DNA from 4 places in the Sphingomonas melonis DAPP-PG 224 genome. Region 3 is predicted to be linked to each of the others. Evidence: predicted binding sites of a transcription regulator. Region 3 holds the regulator's gene; each other region holds the start of a gene.
What was found. The regulator LexA, encoded in region 3, represses DNA repair genes until DNA is damaged. The targets are predictions, from matches to a motif close to GTTCCNCNCTTGTTCT.

Region 1 (4,215 bases), 400 kb from region 3:
CAAGACCGACAGCCCCAGCACCGAAGACGGGCAGGGCGCCAAGCACCATTACCTGCCGGCCGGCCTGGTCGCCGAGATCGAAGGCGACACGGTCCGCCTGTCGGCCACCGCGCAGAACGCCCAGGACATGTTCGAAGAGGCGTGAGCCATGATCCCCTCTCCCCTTGTGGGAGAGGGAGGGGCCCGCAGCCGCAGGCTGCGGGAGGGTGAGGGGGCTGTCCATCACGGGCAGCCCTTTTGCTTAGTCGCGACAACCGCAGCGATCGCGGTCATGACGCCTTCGAGGTTCCCCATCACATCGGCATTGGCGAAGCGGATCACGTCATAGCCTTCGTTCTTGAGGAAGCGGGTGCGGGCGGCGTCGCGTTTGACTTTGGCGGCATGGTCGTCGCCGTCGACTTCGACGATCAGTCGTACAGCGTGCGCGCAGAAATCGGCATGATACGGGCCGAACGGAACCTGACGGCGGAACTTTGCCTTGGGCAGAGCCTCGCGCAAGGCCCGCCAGAGGCGGCGTTCGGGTTCGCCGGCTTCCTGACGGAGCGTGCGCGAGCGGGCTACGGTCGAGGCCGGCAACTGCTGCCGCTTGGTCAGGCCGTCCGCATTCCCCCTCACCCTTCCCACGGCCTGCGGCCGCGGGCCCCTTCCCTCTCCCACAAGGGGAGAGGGAGGGAGCGCCGAGGGCGCGGAAGGGCGAGGGGGTTGCGGCATGCCGTGACCTTCAAGTCAGGCGATCAGCGGACTCCCACACCTCACTGACACGCCAGGCATTCGTCATAGTCCGTCGTCTCGCCGATCTCGAACTTCGGCGCGGCGATGGTGTTGTCCGCTTCCACGCCGCCCGATCCGGCGAAGCCCGCGCGCTGCACGCTCTTCGAGCGCAGGTAATAGAGCGACTTGATGCCGAGCTCCCAGGCGCGGAAGTGGAGCATCAGGAGGTCCCACTTCTCGACGTCCGCCGGGATGAACAGGTTCAGCGACTGCGCCTGGTCGATGTACGGCGTGCGGTCGCCGGCGAGTTCGAGCAGCCAGCGCTGGTCGATTTCGAAGCTGGTCTTGTAGCAATCCTTCTCTTCCACCGACAGGAAGTCGAGGTGCTGGACCGAGCCGCCGTGTTCGAGGATCGAATTCCACACCGCGTCGCTGTTCTTGGATTTCTCTTTGAGCAGCTTTTCCAGATACGGGTTCTTGACCGAGAAGCTGCCAGACAGCGTCTTGTGCGTGTAGATGTTCGCCGGGATCGGCTCGATGCAGGCGCTGGTGCCGCCGCAGATGATGCTGATCGACGCGGTCGGCGCAATCGCCATCTTGCAGCTGAACCGCTCCATCACGCCAACGTCGGCGGCGTCGGGGCAAGGGCCCCGCTCGGCGGCGAGCGTCATCGACGCCTGGTTCACCTGCGCGCTGATGTGCTTGAAGATGCGCAAGTTCCAGCTCTTCGCCATCGCGCCTTCGAACGGCAGGCCGCGCGCCTGGAGGAAGGAGTGAAAGCCCATGACGCCGAGGCCGACCGAGCGTTCGCGCGCGGCGCTGTAGGCGGCGCGTTCCATGCCCGGTTCGTGGCGGTCGATATAATCCTGCAGCACGTTGTCGAGGAAGCGCATCACGTCTTCGATGAAGACCTTGTCGTCCTTCCACTCGTCCCACGTTTCGAGGTTGAGCGACGACAGGCAGCAGACCGCGGTGCGATCGTTGCCGAGATGGTCGCGGCCGGTCGGCAGCGTGATTTCCGAGCACAGGTTCGACGTCGAGACCTTCAGCCCCAGGTCGCGGTGATGCTTGGGCATCGCCTTGTTCACGTGATCGGCGAAGACGATGTACGGCTCACCCGTCTGCAGGCGGGTTTCGACGAGCTTCTGGAACAGCGAGCGCGCGTCGAGCGTCGCGCGGACGGTGCCGTCCTTGGGGCTGAGCAAATTCCATTCGCGGCCGTCGCGCACCGCTTCCATGAAGGCGTCGGTCAGCAGCACGCCGTGGTGCAGGTTCAGCGCCTTGCGGTTGAAGTCGCCGCTGGGTTTGCGGATTTCGAGGAATTCCTCGATCTCCGGGTGGCTGACGTCGAGGTAGCAGGCGGCCGAACCGCGGCGCAGCGACCCTTGCGAAATCGCGAGCGTCAGGCTGTCCATCACGCGGACGAAGGGGATGATGCCGCTGGTCTTGCCGTTGAGGCCGACGGGTTCGCCGATGCCGCGCACGCTGCCCCAATAGGTGCCGATGCCGCCGCCGCGCGAGGCGAGCCAGACGTTCTCGTTCCAGGTGTCGACGATGCCGTTCAGGCTGTCGGGCACCGAATTGAGGTAGCAGCTGATTGGCAGGCCGCGCCCCGTGCCGCCGTTCGACAGCACCGGCGTTGCGGGCATGAACCACAAGCGGCTGATGTAATCGTACAGGCGCTGCGCATGCGCGGCATCGTCGGCATAGGCCGAGGCGACGCGGACGAAGAGGTCCTGATAGCTTTCGCCCGGCAACAGGTAGCGATCGTTTAGCGTTTCCTTGCCGAAATCGGTCAGCAGCGCATCGCGGCTATGATCGACCTCGACGGGATAGGGGCGGGCGTGGATCGCCTTGCTGCCGCCATTCGCCTCTGCGGCGGGCGCCTCGGCGGCGACGGTGGCGTCGATCGTATCGGTCATGGCCTCACCCTGCGTGTCCCTGAAATCCATCGATTACCGTCCCTTGTTCCATACATGTTCGACTCGGGGCGACATGCACAGCATATCACCCGGGCGCCCCGATGGTGAGAACAAAAAGGGGTCGCGGTTCACGGCCGCGTTGTGCCCCATGGCGAATCCGGCACGGGATGCCGCCATCGATCTCTACCAGCGATTGGGTTCACCCCCGAACGCAACCCCCACAAATTGTGGCAAAGCGTCGCCGCGGGCAAGAGGCTTAATGACGCGGCAGCCGTGTGGTTCCGGTGCGGACGGGGCGCGGCGGGTCGGTCGAGGGGCCGCGACGCGTGGACTTCCGCGGCTTCCGGAAAGTGCAAGCGGCGAGTGGCGCGATGAAAATTTTTTTAGCGACCGAAGAGGCCAATTCGGACGCGATTCAACCCATGTCGTCCCGTCCGCCAAACATGAACGAAAGTTTCGTTGCGGCGGCCCGGGATACCGTCGAAGCCGCGGCGATGCGCCGTCGTTCGTCCCTCGCCCTCGTCCTCTCCGCCCTGACGCTCGCCGGCTGTGCGCCGCGACCGGTGGCGGGGGTCGATATGCTGACCATGCTGGCCAAGGCGCGGGCGCACCAGACCCCGGCGCAGCAGCGCGCGGCGATGGTCGCCGACATCCGTGCCGATATTCGCAGCAACGATCCGGCGGCGGACACGCCGGCCCTGGCGCGCGCGCTGGCGGCGATCGGCACGATCCCGCGCGAGGACTTCGTCGACGCCAGGGGACGCGCGGCGGCCTATGTCGACCTGCCGCAGGACATCGGCCACGGCCAGACGATTTCCGATCCCTATGTCGTCGCGGTGATGACCGCGGCGCTGGACCTGCCCGCGGATCGTAGCGCCCATGTGCTCGATATCGGCACGGGATCGGGCTATCAGGCGGCGGTGCTCGCGACGGTCGCGGCGCGCGTCGCCTCGGTCGAGATCGTCGCGCCGCTCGCCCGCACGGCGGCCGCGCGGCTGCGCCGGATGGGCTATGCGACCGTCACCGTGCGGGCGGGCGACGGCTTCCTCGGCTGGCCGGAGCGGGCGCCCTTCGACGGGATCGTCGTCGCCGCCAGCGCCACCGCGGTGCCGCAACCGCTGGTCGACCAGCTGAAGGTCGGCGGCCGCATCGTCATGCCCATCGGCCCGTCCGACACGAGCACCCAATTGCTGCGCATGACCAAGCGCGCCGACGGTACGCTGGATCGATGCACGCTCGGCCCGGCGCTGTTCGTCCCCTTCACCGGCGGCCGCGTTCCCCCGTTCGCGCCGCGCGCACTGACCGACCGGTCGATCCCTCTTTGCTTCCGCGCGCCGATTGTGGGGGTGGTTTGAGGGGGCGGGGCGTCGTCTGTTTGCGCTGACCCCGCTGTCCGTCAAATGACAGTTGCGACCTTATCGCCGCAAGCCGTTGGCGCGGTAGAAGGCGGTTAGCATCGCGGTGGACGCGATCTGTATCTTGGGCAGGGCGATGCCGTCCAACAGGGTGCGGTAGCGGGTCCGGTTGGCTCGGGTGGCGATGGCGATGTGCCGGATCATATCCCATTTCACGCTATCGCGAC
Region 2 (4,215 bases), 300 kb from region 3:
GGCGTAGCCTTCGAAGGGCTGCGGGCGGCTGCCGGTGACCTGCTCGATCAGATCGGACGCCCAGACATTGTCGCTGCGGTCGCGGAAGCAGGAGAAGACGAGGCGGGCGCCTGGGCTAGCCGCGGTGCGGAGCGTGGCGAAGGCGGCGACGGGATCCGCGAAGAACATGACGCCGTGGCGCGAGACGATGAGGTCGGCGGGCGGGAGTTGCGGGGCCAGCGCGATGGCGTCGCCATGATGGAAGGTTACCGCGCCGCAGTCACCGGCTCGGGTGCGCGCCGTCCGGATCAGGTCGGCGGACAGGTCCAGGCCGGTGACAGTGGCGTCGGGGCGGGCGTCGGCGAGCGCGAGGCTGGTGGCGCCGGGGCCACAACCGATGTCGATCGCGTGGAAGGGGCCGGCCGGGGCGGCGCTGCGGATCGCGGCGTCGAGATGCGGAGACAAATTGGCGAAGGAACGGTCGGTGCGCTGCCATTCGGCGGCCCAGGTGCGGCCGACGCGACCGGTCCAGTCTGTGGCGGTGGTCATGGGGTGGGTCCGGTTGTGATGGGGTGGGCGCACGTCTGCCCCTTGCTCCGCGTCACCCCGGACTTGTTCCGGGGTTCACTCAGCCGCGGGGGCGAGGCCTGAGCCTCCAACCTTTCCCGTGCCGCACGGTGGACCCCGGAACAAGTCCGGGGTGACGTGGTGAGTGTGGATCGGGCAGGAACGACACCCGCCCCGCCCATACGGCTGCGTGCAAGGCGTGAGGAGCGATACTGATTACGCCCCCAACCCATTTCCGCCAAAACGAGCGTGGAAGTGGACGAAGTGGAGGATACGTCGGCGTCCGGAGCGCCTCCATGCGAAAGGGGCCCGCCGTTGCCGGCGAGCCCCCTCGTAGCATCCGATGGGATGGCGCGGCGATCACAGATCGTCGTCGGCTTCCGGGCCGGCCATCATTTCCTCGGCGACCTTTTCGGTGCGCTGGCGGATCGCCTTTTCGAGGCGGTCGGCCATTTCGGGGTTTTCGCGCAGGTAGTTCTTGGCGTTCTCACGCCCCTGCCCGATCCGCACCGAATCGTAGGAGAACCAGCTGCCCGACTTTTCGACGAGGCCCGCCTTCACGCCGAGGTCGAGGATCTCGCCGATCTTCGAAATGCCCTCGCCGTACATGATGTCGAATTCGACCTGCTTGAACGGCGGCGCGACCTTGTTCTTCACCACCTTCACGCGCGTGGTGTTGCCGGTGACTTCCTCGCGGTCCTTGATCGCGCCCGTGCGGCGGATGTCGAGGCGGACGGAGGCGTAGAACTTCAGCGCGTTGCCGCCCGTCGTCGTTTCCGGATTGCCGTACATCACGCCGATCTTCATGCGCAGCTGGTTGATGAAGATCACCATGCAGCGCGAGCGGCTGATCGAGCCGGTGAGCTTGCGCAGCGACTGCGACATCAGGCGGGCCTGCAGGCCGACGTGGCTGTCGCCCATCTCGCCCTCGATTTCGGCGCGCGGCACCAGCGCGGCGACCGAATCGACCACCAGCACGTCGATCGCGTTCGAGCGGACGAGCGTGTCGGTGATTTCGAGCGCCTGTTCGCCGGTGTCGGGCTGCGACACGATCAGTTCGTCGATGTTGACGCCCAGCTTCTTGGCATAGACGGGATCGAGCGCATGTTCGGCGTCGACGAAGGCGGCGGTGCCGCCGTTCTTCTGCGCTTCGGCGATGACATGCAGCGCAAGCGTCGTCTTGCCCGACGATTCAGGGCCATAGACTTCGATCACGCGGCCGCGCGGCAGGCCGCCGACGCCCAAGGCGATGTCGAGGCCGAGCGAGCCGGTCGAGATCGCCTCGACCTGCATCGTTTCCTTCTGACCGAGCTTCATCGCGCTGCCCTTGCCGAAGGCGCGGTCGATCTGCGCGAGGGCGGCGTCGAGCGCCTTTTGACGGTCTGCGTTTGCGGTTGCCATGCCGGTGTCGATCACTTTCAGATTGGCGGCCATCGGGAGGGTTCCTCGCTAGAGCAAGCGCGCGGCATGAGCAACGCGTCTGTTCTGTATGTACGATGTTTGTTCCATGAGAACAAGAGAGGAACTTTGGTTTTGGGCCATGGAGTTGGTGGATATGGTTCGCGCGAAGACGCGAAGGCGCGAAGAGGTTTTGCGCGCGGAGGCGCGGAGGACGCGGAGGGGTTGCGCTTGTGGCAGCGGCGGCTTTTCGCAGCCTTTTGCGTCACCCTAGCGGAGGCTTGCGTATTTCTCGGCGCTGGTGGCGCGCTGTAACTATAAAATCCCAGCCTGCGCTGGGATGACGGTTGGCGAGCGGGAAGGATAACCTTTTAGGTAAGAGATGTGGCTAGGGTCCACCAGCCTTTGGCTACCGCCGCGTCGCGGGTTGTGTCTCTTGCCGCTTCGTCCGCGAACAAGGCGAAGCAGGTGGCGCCGCTGCCGGACATGCGCGCCAAGTGGACGCTATTTGCCCCTTCGAGGAGCGACAGGACGTCGGCGATGACGGGGGCGAGTGCGAGTGCGGCGGGTTGCAGGTCGTTGCGGCCGGCGGCGGCGCGGGTGAGAAGGTCGCCCTCCCCGGCGATGCCGCCGCGGTCAGTGCCGTCCCAGCGCGCGAAGACCGCGGCGGTGCTGACCGCGACGCCGGGGTTGACCAGGAGCAACGGCGTGCCGGCGAGGCCGGCGATGGGGATCAACGCCTCGCCCTTGCCCGTGCCCAAAGTGGTGCGGCCATCGAGGCAGGCGGGCACGTCGGCGCCGAGCGTTTCGGCAAGGACGAACAGGCGCGGGTCCTGCGGCGCGATCGCGTGGAGGCGGGCGAGCGCGCGCAGCGTCGCGGCGGCGTCGGCCGATCCGCCGCCTATCCCTGAGGCGATGGGGAGATGCTTGTCGAGCGTGATCGCGTGATGCCCGGCGATGCCGAACGTCTCGCGGAAGGCGCCGGCGGCTTTTTGCACGAGGTTCGGGCCGGATGCCGTCTCGAGCGCCGCGGCGAACGGGCCGGTGATCGCAAAGCTATCGGTGTCGGCAGGGACGACGGTCACCGTGTCGCCATCGGCCGCGAAGGCGAACAGCGTTTCAAGCTCGTGATAGCCGTCCGGCCGGCGATGGCGGACGTGGAGCGCGAGGTTGATCTTGGCAGGGGCGGCTTCGACGATCATCGGGCGGGCGGGCCTTGTGCAATCCGGGTGGCGAGCGCCGCGGCGTCCTGGGCCGGAGCGGTCAACGCCGCGGCGCGCCACGCGTAGCGGGCTTCGTAACGGCGGCCCAGCGCCCAATAGACGTCGCCGAGATGTTCGGCGATTTCGGCATTCGTCGGCTCCGCCTCGGCGGCGCGCTCGATCAGCGGCAGCGCGCGCGCGGTGTCGCCGTTGACGAACAGCGCCCAGCCGAGCGAATCGGCGATCGAGGCATCGTCGGGCTTGGCGGCGTGCGCGCGCTGGAGCATCGCGATCGAGGCGGGAACGTCGACGCGGCGTTCGGCCTGCGCATAGCCGAGGTAGTTGAGCGCCAGCGGCTCGGCGGGGGCGAGCGCCACCGCCTTTTTCAGCGCGGCGCGGGCGGCGGGCCAGTCACCCGCCTGCTCCAGCGCGCCGCCATATTGCAGCCAGGCGTTCCACGCGGCGGGCTGCGCCTCGGCGATGCGGCGATACCAGCGGGCGGCTTCGGCGTTGTTGCCGGCGGTGGTGAGCTGGTCGGCGTAGAGCTGCCAGGCGGCGGGACCGGCGTCGGCGCGCTCGGCGTCGCGGCGGGCGAGTGCGAGCGCGTCGGCGGTGCGATCGGCGCGGGCGAGGATCGATATGCGCGCGGCGATGGCGGTGGAGGCGAAGGGGCTGGACGCGGGCACCGCGTCGAGCGTCGCGAGCGCCTGATCGGTCGCATCCTCCCCCGCGAGCGCCTGGGCGAGCAGAAGGCGGGCACGATCGTTGGCGGGCGAGGCGACGAGCGCGGTGCGGGTGAGCGCGATCGACAGCGGCGCGACGTCCTGATCGACGAGGTCGCCGGCGACGCGAGCGAGCAGGCGCGAGACGCCATAGGCGAGCGTCGGTTTGGCGGGGGAACCCTGGCGGAGCGCGGCGAGCGCGGGGTCGTCACCGGCGAGCAGCGCGCGCGCTTCGTCGGGATGGCCGGTGCCGAACAGCAATTGCGCGGCGGACAGGCGCAGATCGACGGGCGAGCCGGTTTCACGGAGCGCCTGCACCCCGCGCAGGCCGCCCTGCACGTCGCCCA
Region 3 (4,215 bases):
GGTCAACCTGTCGACCGACGATGTGCCAAAGGGGCTGGGCGAGGCGGCGCGAGTCCGGCTGCGCGCGCGGCTGATGCCGCCGGCGGCGGCGTCGGTGCCGGGCGCATATGACTTTGCGCGGGCCGCGTGGTTCGCCGGGATCGGCGCGACCGGTCGGGGGTTCGCGCCGGTGGAGCTGGTGTCGCCCGGCATGCCGGAGGGCAGCCTTCGGCGACGCCTGACCGCGCATATCACCGATCGGCTGGAGGGGAGCCGGGGCGGCATCGCGGCGGCGCTGGCGACCGGAGACGAGGGAGCGATCAGCGAGCGCGATGCGGAGGCGATGCGGCGGGCGGGCCTGGCGCACCTGCTGTCGGTCAGCGGGCTGCACATCACTGCGGCGGTGGCGGCGACGATGTTCGTGACGTTGCGGCTGCTCGCGCTGTGGCCATGGCTTGCCATTCGCGTTCGATTGCCGCTGGTCGCGGCGGGGATGGGGGCGTTGGCCGCCATCGGCTATACGTTGCTCACCGGATCCCAGGTTCCCACGATCCGATCGTGCGTCGCCGCGCTGCTGGTGCTGGCGGCGCTGGCGATGGGGCGGGAGGCGATGACGCTGCGGCTGGTCGCGGCCGGTGCGATGGTGGTGCTGGCGGTGCGGCCGGAAGCGCTGGTGGGGCCGAGCTTCCAGCTGTCGTTCGCTGCGATCGTCGCGATCGTCGCGCTGCATGAGCATCCGCGGGTGCGCGGGTGGTTCGAGCCGCGGGAGGAAGCGCGTGCACGCCGTCTGCTACGCGGGCTCGGGTCGCTGCTGCTGACGGGCGTGGTGGTGGAGGCTGCGCTGATGCCGATCGCGGTCTATCACTTTCACAAGGCGGGTCTGTATGGGGCTGCCGCCAACATGGTCGCTATTCCGCTGACGACGTTCGTCGTCATGCCGCTGGAGGCGGGGGCGTTGGTGCTGGACACGGTCGGGCTGGGCGGGCCCGTGTGGTGGCTGACCGATGGGGCGCTGCGCGGGCTGCTGTGGCTGGCGCATGTGGTGGCGGATGCGCCGGGCGCGTCGCTGGCGGTGCCGTCGATGCCGCTGGGGGCGTTTCTGGCGATGGTCGCGGGTGGGCTGTGGCTGACGCTGTGGAGCACGCGGCTGCGCTGGGTCGGCGCGCTGCCGATCGTCGCCGGTGCCGTCTGGGCGGCGCTGACCCCGCCACCCGATCTGCTGGTGACGGGCGATGGGCGGCATATGGCGATCCGGGTGGGCGGACGGCTGGCGCTGCTGCGCGATCGCGCCGGGGACTATACGCGGGTGATGCTTGCCGAAAACGGCGGGACCGATGGCGAGCCGTGGCTGCTCGACGATCTGCCGGAGGCGCGGTGCAGCCGCGATGCGTGCGTGGCGGTCCTGCGGGACGGGGGAGGGCAGTCGTTCCGCGTCCTGGCGACCCGCAGCGGCTACCAACTGGCATGGCGGGATGTGGTCGCGGCCTGTGGGAGAGCGGACGTCGTGGTGAGCGACCGGCGGCTGCCGCGGGCGTGCCGGCCGCGCTGGCTGCGGCTAGACGCGCCCGTGCTGCGGCGCACCGGCGGCGTCATGCTGACCCTGGCGAGCGGACGTGTGCGGACGGTGATGCAGCCAGGGGATCGGCATCCGTGGCTGGTGGGAGCCAAGGTCGCCCCGCCTCGGCCGGACGATATCCCGGCGGCCGTGCCGTCGCGATGACCCCCACCGGCGCGCTGGGCCATGGCGACGGGACGCTGCCTCCTGTAGCGGGATGACATAGGGTCGATCCGTCATTGCTTCGTTAGGCTCGCCATGGCGCCCCTGTCTAGACATTTGATATCTAGACATTTTCATTCGCGCAATCAGCGGGAAGCCGGGATGCCCGGCCCTCGACGGGGGGCTAAAGCCGCCGTTTGGAAAGTCACAAAAGTCTCACGGACGACCATATGTTGCGGCGCGCCACCACGGCGGAATCCCGTCAGTCGTAGCGGCGGAGGATACCCGACAATTTGCCCTGCACGCGGACGTGCGAGGGGACATAGCGCTGCGGTTCGTAGGCGCGGTTGGCGGGATCGAGGCGGATCATCGCGCCTTCGCGACGGAAATATTTGAGCGTCGCCTCGCTGTCCTCGATCAACGCAACGACGATCTCGCCATCGCGGGCGATGTCGGTGCGGCGGATCAGCGCATAGTCGCCATCGAGAATACCAGCCTCGACCATCGAGTCGCCGGAGACTTCCAGCGCATAATGTTCCCCGGTGCCGAGCAACGCCGCGGGGACGGCGAGCATCGAACTGCCTTCGAACGCCTCGATCGGCACGCCCGCGGCGATCCGGCCGTGCAGCGGGATTTCGACGACGTCGTTCGCGGGCGAGGGCGCGGGACGCACGTTGTCCGTGGCCGGCGCGCTCGGCGGCGCCGCGGGAGCGGGCGTTTCGGGCGCCTTGCGTTCGGAGCGTTCCGGCATGCGCAGCACTTCCAGCGCGCGCGCACGGTTGGGCAGGCGGCGGATGAAGTTGCGTTCCTCGAGCGCGCTGATCAGGCGGTGGACGCCGGACTTGGACTTGAGGTCGAGCGCGTCCTTCATCTCCTCGAACGACGGCGAGATGCCCGTCTCCTCGAGCCGGTCGTTGATGAAGCATACAAGCTCGTGCTGCTTGCGCGTGAGCATAAGCGGTCCTTCCCCGTCAGAACAGACGCGGAACTTCTAGGGAACAATTCGTGGGGCGTCAAGCGATGACGAGGATTTCCACCGAGTCGCCCGCGCGCGCGGCGGGGGCATCGACCGGCCGCACGATCAGGCAATGCGAACGCGCCAGCGTCAGCAGCATCGAGCTGTCCTGAATGGTCGAGGCATAGGCGCGGCCGTCGCGCAGCTCCGCGCGCAGATAATCGGTGCGCGGGCCGTTGGCGGGCAAGTCTTCGCCCAGGATCGCCATCGTGCTGCGCAGCAGCGGGTCTGCGGCGCCGGACAGGTGCGCGATCAACGGTTTGACGAAGAGTAGGGCGGTGACGAAGGCGGATACCGGGTTGCCCGGCAGGCCCAGCACCTGCATCGCGCCGCGCCGTCCCGCCATCATCGGCTTGCCCGGTCGCAGTGCGATCCGCCAGAAATCGATGACGCCGCCCGCCGCCTCCAGCGCTGGCCGCACGAGGTCATGGTCGCCGACCGACGCGCCGCCGGTGGTGACGAGCAGATCGGCGTCGACGCGCGCGAACGCATCGCGCAGGCGATCGAGATCATCGGGCAGGATGCCGAGGTCGATCAGCTCGATCGGCAGGTCGGCGAGCATCGCGGCCAGCATCGCGCGGTTCGATTCGGGCAGCGCGCTCGGGTCGCCGCCAGCGCCCGGATCGACCAGTTCGTCGCCCGTCGCACAGATGGCGACGCGCACTCGGCGGTGGACCGCGATCGTGCCGATGCCGCCGGTCGCGGCGACGGCGATGCGCGCGGGCGTCAGCCGCTCGCCACGCGCGATCAGGCGATCCCCAGCGTGAAAGTCGAGGCCGCGGCGGCGGGTGTTGCGGCCGAGCGTTGCTGGGCCTTCGCCAGTGAGGCGGATCGTGGTGCCGGAGGCGGCGACCTCTTCCTGCACCATCACCGTGTCGGCGCCGGCGGGCAGGGCCGCGCCGGTGAAGATGCGCGCGGTCTCGCCAGGACCGACGGTGCCGGCAAAGGGGCGGCCGGCGGCGCTTTCGCCGATCAGCGTCCAGGGCCCGGGCAGATCGGCGAAGCGGATCGCATAGCCATCCATCGCCGACAAATCGGTGGCGGGCTGGGTGCGGCGGGCGGCGATGTCGTCTGCCGCCCAGCGGCCGGCGGCGGCGGCCAGAGGCACGGTTTCGGTCCCGACCGGCGGGGCGTGCGCGAACAGCCGCGCCTGGGCTTCGTCGATCGGGAGCAGCGCCATGGCGTCAGGCGCGCCAGTCGCCCGACGCGCCGCCGGCCTTTTCGAGCAGGCGGATGTCCGAGATCGTCATCGCGCGATCCATCGCCTTCGCCATGTCGTAGATGGTGAGCAAGGCGACCGACACGGCGGTCAGTGCCTCCATCTCGACGCCGGTCTTGCCGTCGGTGGCGGTCAGCGCGGTCGCGGTGATGCCGGCATCGTCCAGCGTCAGGTCGAGCGTGACGCGGGTGAGGGGCAAGGGGTGGCAGAGCGGGATGAGGTCCGCGGTTTTCTTCGCCGCCATGATCCCGGCGACGCGGGCAACGGCGAGCACGTCGCCCTTCT
Region 4 (4,215 bases), 1.4 Mb from region 3:
GGTTCGGACTGGCCTTGGCGCTCGCCGCCGGAACGGTGCCGCTGCTGTGGCTGCGCACCGAGGCGGGGGAGCGTGCGCAAGGCCGGCTGCATGCCAGCGGCCTCGCAGACCTGGGGCTGGCGGCCGATTCGGTGCTGCTGGTCGTCGTCGCCGACGAATCGGCGCTGCTACGCGCGGCGGCGGATGCGGCGCGCTGCGGGGGGCTGGGCATGGTGCTGGTCGAAAGCATCGGGCCGATGCCGGGGCTGGACCTCACCGCAACGCGACGGCTGATGCTGGCGGCGGAGGCGTCGGGCGTCACATTGCTGTCGCTGCGGATCGGCGCGGAACCGGTGGCAAGCGCCGCTGCGACGCGGTGGAGCGTTGCCGCCGTGCCCTCGACCGCGCTGGATCAGGGGCTGGGGGAGGGCGCGCCAGGCCTGCCGGCTTTCGACGTCGAATGTGTGCGCCGGCGTGGCGGCCCCGCGGGGCAGCGCTGGCGCGTGGAGTGGGATCGTGATGCCAAGAGTTTCCGTGACGCGCCGCTATCTGGCGCTGGTCTTTCCGTGGCTCCCGATCGAGCGGCTGCGCGCCACCCGGCCGCATCTGTTCGTCGGCGGTGAGGCGCCGGTCGCCTTCGTCGAGACGGTGGGCCAGGCGATCCGGCTGACCGCGACCGATCTGGCCGCGGCGCGCGCCGGGCTGGAGCCGGGGCTGACGCTGGCCGATGCCCGCGCGCGCGTGCCCGAGCTGGAGGTGTTTCCGGCCGATCCGCATGCCGACATGGACTGGCTGGAGCGGTTGGCGGATGGCTGCACGCGCTACAGCCCGACGGTGGCGCTGCTGCCCCCCGACGCGCTGGTGATCGACATTGCGGGGTGCATCCATGCCTTCGAAGGGGAGCGTCCGCTCGCCGCCGATGTCGAGGCGCGGATGGCGCGGCGTGGGATCCTGGCGCGCCATGCGTTCGGCGATACGCCCGAAATCGCCTGCGCCCTCGCCCGCTATGCCGGCGCGCCGGCGCCCGACGAGACGCGCGCGGTGAAGCGCCTGCCGGTCGCGGCGCTGGAGCTGGATGCGGACGCGACGGTGGCGCTAACCCGCGCGGGGTTGAAGACGGTGGGCGACGTGATGGCGCGCCCGCTCGTTGGCATCGCCGCGCGCTTCGGCGAGGAAGCGGCGACGGCGGTGCGGCGGCTGTCGGGCGACTATAAGGCGCCGGTCCGGCCGCGCGTGCGCGTCGCGCCGGTGGTGGTGGAACGGCGCTTTGCCGAACCGATCGCGCGGACCGACTATGCGCTGGAGGTGATCGAGGAACTGGCAGGCGAGGCGGGAAACACGCTCGGCCAGCGCCATCAGGGCGGGCGCCGGTGGGAAGCGCGGCTGTTCCGCAGCGACGGCCACATCCAGTCGCTGCGCGTCGAGACGGGGCAGCCGACGCGCGACGTCGCGCTGCTGATGCGGTTGTTTGCCGAGCGGATCGACGCGCTCGCCGACCCGCTCGATCCCGGTTACGGCTATGACCTGATCCGGCTCGACGTGACGCTCGCCGAGCGGCTCGATGCGGCGCAGCTGCGGCTGGAGGGCGGCGAGGGGGCGACCCAGGCGCCAGCGGTGGCGGAGCTGATCGATCGCCTGTCGACCCGGCTGGGGCGCGAGCGGGTGCGGCGATTCGCCCCGCGCGACAGCCATATCCCCGAGCAGGCCGAACTGATGCTGCCCGCCGCCGCACCGCCGCCTGCCGGAGACTGGCCGCAGGCGGAGGCGGGGGAGCCGCCGCTGAGGCCCATCTATCTGTTCGATCCGCCGCAGCCGATCGAGGCGGTGATGGCGGAGGTGCCCGACGGCCCGCCGCACCGCTTCCGCTGGCGCCGCCGCGTCCACGAGGTCGCGCGCGCCGAGGGGCCCGAGCGGATCGCCGGCGAATGGTGGCGACGCCACGACGGCGCCATCCCGACGCGCGATTATTACCGAATCGAGGATCGCCGGGGGCGGCGCTTCTGGATCTTCCGCCACGGCCTGCATAGCGAACAGGCGCACCCGCGCTGGTACGTCCATGGGCTGTTCGCGTGAGCGTGTTCCCGCTTCCACCGTCGCTCCGGACTTGGTCCGGGGTCCACTGTGCGACTGGGGGGATGGCTGGAGGCTCCTGCCGCTCCCTTGCGAATCAGTGGGCCACGGACCAGGGCCGGGATGACGGGGTGGAAGGGGCCGGCGGTGCCATCGCGCCATGAGCGGGTTCGTCGAGCTGGTCGCCGCGACCAATTACTCGTTCCTCGACGGTGCCAGCCATGCCGAGGACATGGTCGCGCAGGCGATAACGCTCCGCCATGCCGGCATCGGCATCGCCGACCGCAATACCGTCGCAGGCGTCGTGCGCGCCTATGACGCGCTGAAACGCGCCGAAACCGGACGGCTGGGTGCCGCCTTGCCGCCCTTCGGCTTCACGCTGGCGGTCGGCACCCGTCTGGTCTTCGCCGATGGTACGCCTGACATCGTCGCCTATCCCGCCAATCGCACCGGTTGGGGCCGGCTGACGCGAATCCTGACCACGGGCAATCTGCGGTCGGTGAAGGGCGATTGCCTGCTGGGCCTGGGCGACCTCATCGCGCTGCATCGCGATCTGTTGTTGATCGTCCTGCCCGAAAGCAGCGCCCGCGGCGGCGTTGCCCGCGACGAGGCCGAGCGCCCGCCGCCGCGCAGCGATCCCAGCCTCGCCACGACGCTGAGGGCGGTGAAGCGGCTGGCACCCGACGGCGTCTGGCTGGGGGTCAGCATGGCCCGGCGCGGCCAGGACCGCCGCCGCCTCCGCCGCCTAAAAATCCTGGCCGAGACGGTCGGCGTGCCGCTGCTGGCGACGACGGACGCGCTCTATGCGCATCGTGACGACCGGCCCTTGCACGACGTCGTCACCTGCATCCGCGAAGGCGTGACGATCGATACGGCCGGACGTCGCCTCGCCGCCAATGGCGAGCGTCATCTGAAGGACGAAGCCGAGATGCGTCGGCTGTTCCGCGACGCGCCGGAGGCGATCGACGAAAGCCTTCGCCTGCTGGCTCGCATCGGCTTCTCGCTCGATCAGTTGCGATACGAATATCCGCACGAGCCGGTGCCGGCGGGATGGGACGCGCAGGCCTGGCTGGAACATCTCGTCTGGCAGAATGCGCTCGACCGTTACGGGGATCGCGTTCCCGACCGTATCCTCACCCTGCTGTACGAAGAGTTCGATCTCATTCGGCGCCAGCATTATGCCTATTATTTTCTGACGGTGCATGACGTGGTGCGGTTCGCGCGCAGCTGCACCCCGCCGATCCTGTGTCAGGGGCGCGGGTCGGCGGCCAATTCGGTCGTCTGCTACCTGCTGGGCGTGACCTCGGTCGATCCGCTGAAATACGACCTGCTGTTTTCGCGCTTCGTGTCCGAAGAACGCGGCGAGCCCCCCGACATCGACGTGGATTTCGAGCACGAGCGGCGCGAGGAGGTGATGCAATATATCTATTGCCGCTACACCCGCGAACGCGCGGCGATCGCGGCGACCGTCATCCATTATCGCCCGCGCAGCACCGTGCGCGAAGTCGGCCGCGTGCTGGGGTTCAGCGAGGACGTGACGCAGCGGCTGACCAGCACCGTCTGGGGCAGCTTTTCGGATCGCATGCCCGAACAGCGCTTCACCGAAACCGGGTTCGACCCCGCCAATCCCCGCCTGGCCCAGCTCAGCGACCTGGTGTCGCGGCTGCTGCAATTTCCCCGCCATCTGTCGCAGCATGTCGGCGGCTTCGTGCTGACGCAGGGGCGGCTCGACGAAATGGTGCCGATCCACAACGGCGGCATGAAGGACCGGACGTTCATCGAATGGGACAAGGACGACATCGATTGTCTGGGCCTGATGAAGGTCGACATTCTCGCGCTCGGCATGCTGACCTGCATCCGCAAGGCCTTCGACCTGATGGAGATGCACGGCCTGGGCCGCCACGCGCTGGACAGCCTGGCTACCGACGAGCATCCCGACGTCTATAAGATGCTGTGCAAGGGCGACAGCATCGGCGTGTTCCAGGTGGAAAGCCGCGCCCAGATCAACATGCTGCCGCGACTGCGTCCGCAGGAATTCTACGATTTGGTGGTCCAGGTCGCGATCGTGCGGCCGGGCCCGATCGAGGGCGACATGGTCCATCCCTATCTGCGCCGCCGCACGAAGAAGGAGCCGGTCGATTTCCCGTCGCCATCGCCGCTGTACGG

Region 1: a site for LexA is predicted at 2,679-2,694, ahead of SPHME3_RS0108735 (ribonucleoside-diphosphate reductase subunit alpha). Genes of this name have one in related genera too.
Region 2: a site for LexA is predicted at 2,057-2,072, ahead of recA (recombinase RecA). Genes of this name have one in related genera too.
Region 4: a site for LexA is predicted at 2,075-2,090, ahead of SPHME3_RS0103750 (error-prone DNA polymerase). Genes of this name have one in related genera too.

Annotation. Positions count from the first base shown of each region.
Region 1 is NZ_KB900605.1:1,794,813-1,799,027, forward strand. Features, by position in the region: gene SPHME3_RS0108725 (DUF2171 domain-containing protein) at 1-145, shown strand, start outside; gene SPHME3_RS0108730 (endonuclease domain-containing protein) at 223-615, opposite strand; gene SPHME3_RS0108735 (ribonucleoside-diphosphate reductase subunit alpha) at 753-2,663, opposite strand; gene SPHME3_RS0108740 (protein-L-isoaspartate(D-aspartate) O-methyltransferase) at 3,077-3,988, shown strand; gene SPHME3_RS0108745 (P-loop NTPase family protein) at 4,049-4,215, opposite strand, start outside.
Region 2 is NZ_KB900605.1:2,495,669-2,499,883, reverse strand. Features, by position in the region: gene SPHME3_RS0112150 (class I SAM-dependent methyltransferase) at 1-528, opposite strand, end outside; gene recA (recombinase RecA) at 907-1,980, opposite strand; gene SPHME3_RS0112140 (4-(cytidine 5'-diphospho)-2-C-methyl-D-erythritol kinase) at 2,316-3,146, opposite strand; gene SPHME3_RS0112135 (tetratricopeptide repeat protein) at 3,143-4,215, opposite strand, start outside.
Region 3 is NZ_KB900605.1:2,192,634-2,196,848, forward strand. Features, by position in the region: gene SPHME3_RS0110770 (ComEC/Rec2 family competence protein) at 1-1,699, shown strand, start outside; gene lexA (transcriptional repressor LexA) at 1,959-2,651, opposite strand; gene SPHME3_RS0110780 (molybdopterin molybdotransferase MoeA) at 2,710-3,891, opposite strand; gene moaC (cyclic pyranopterin monophosphate synthase MoaC) at 3,896-4,215, opposite strand, start outside.
Region 4 is NZ_KB900605.1:760,091-764,305, reverse strand. Features, by position in the region: gene SPHME3_RS0103760 (ImuA family protein) at 1-602, shown strand, start outside; gene SPHME3_RS0103755 (Y-family DNA polymerase) at 499-2,052, shown strand; gene SPHME3_RS0103750 (error-prone DNA polymerase) at 2,210-4,215, shown strand, end outside.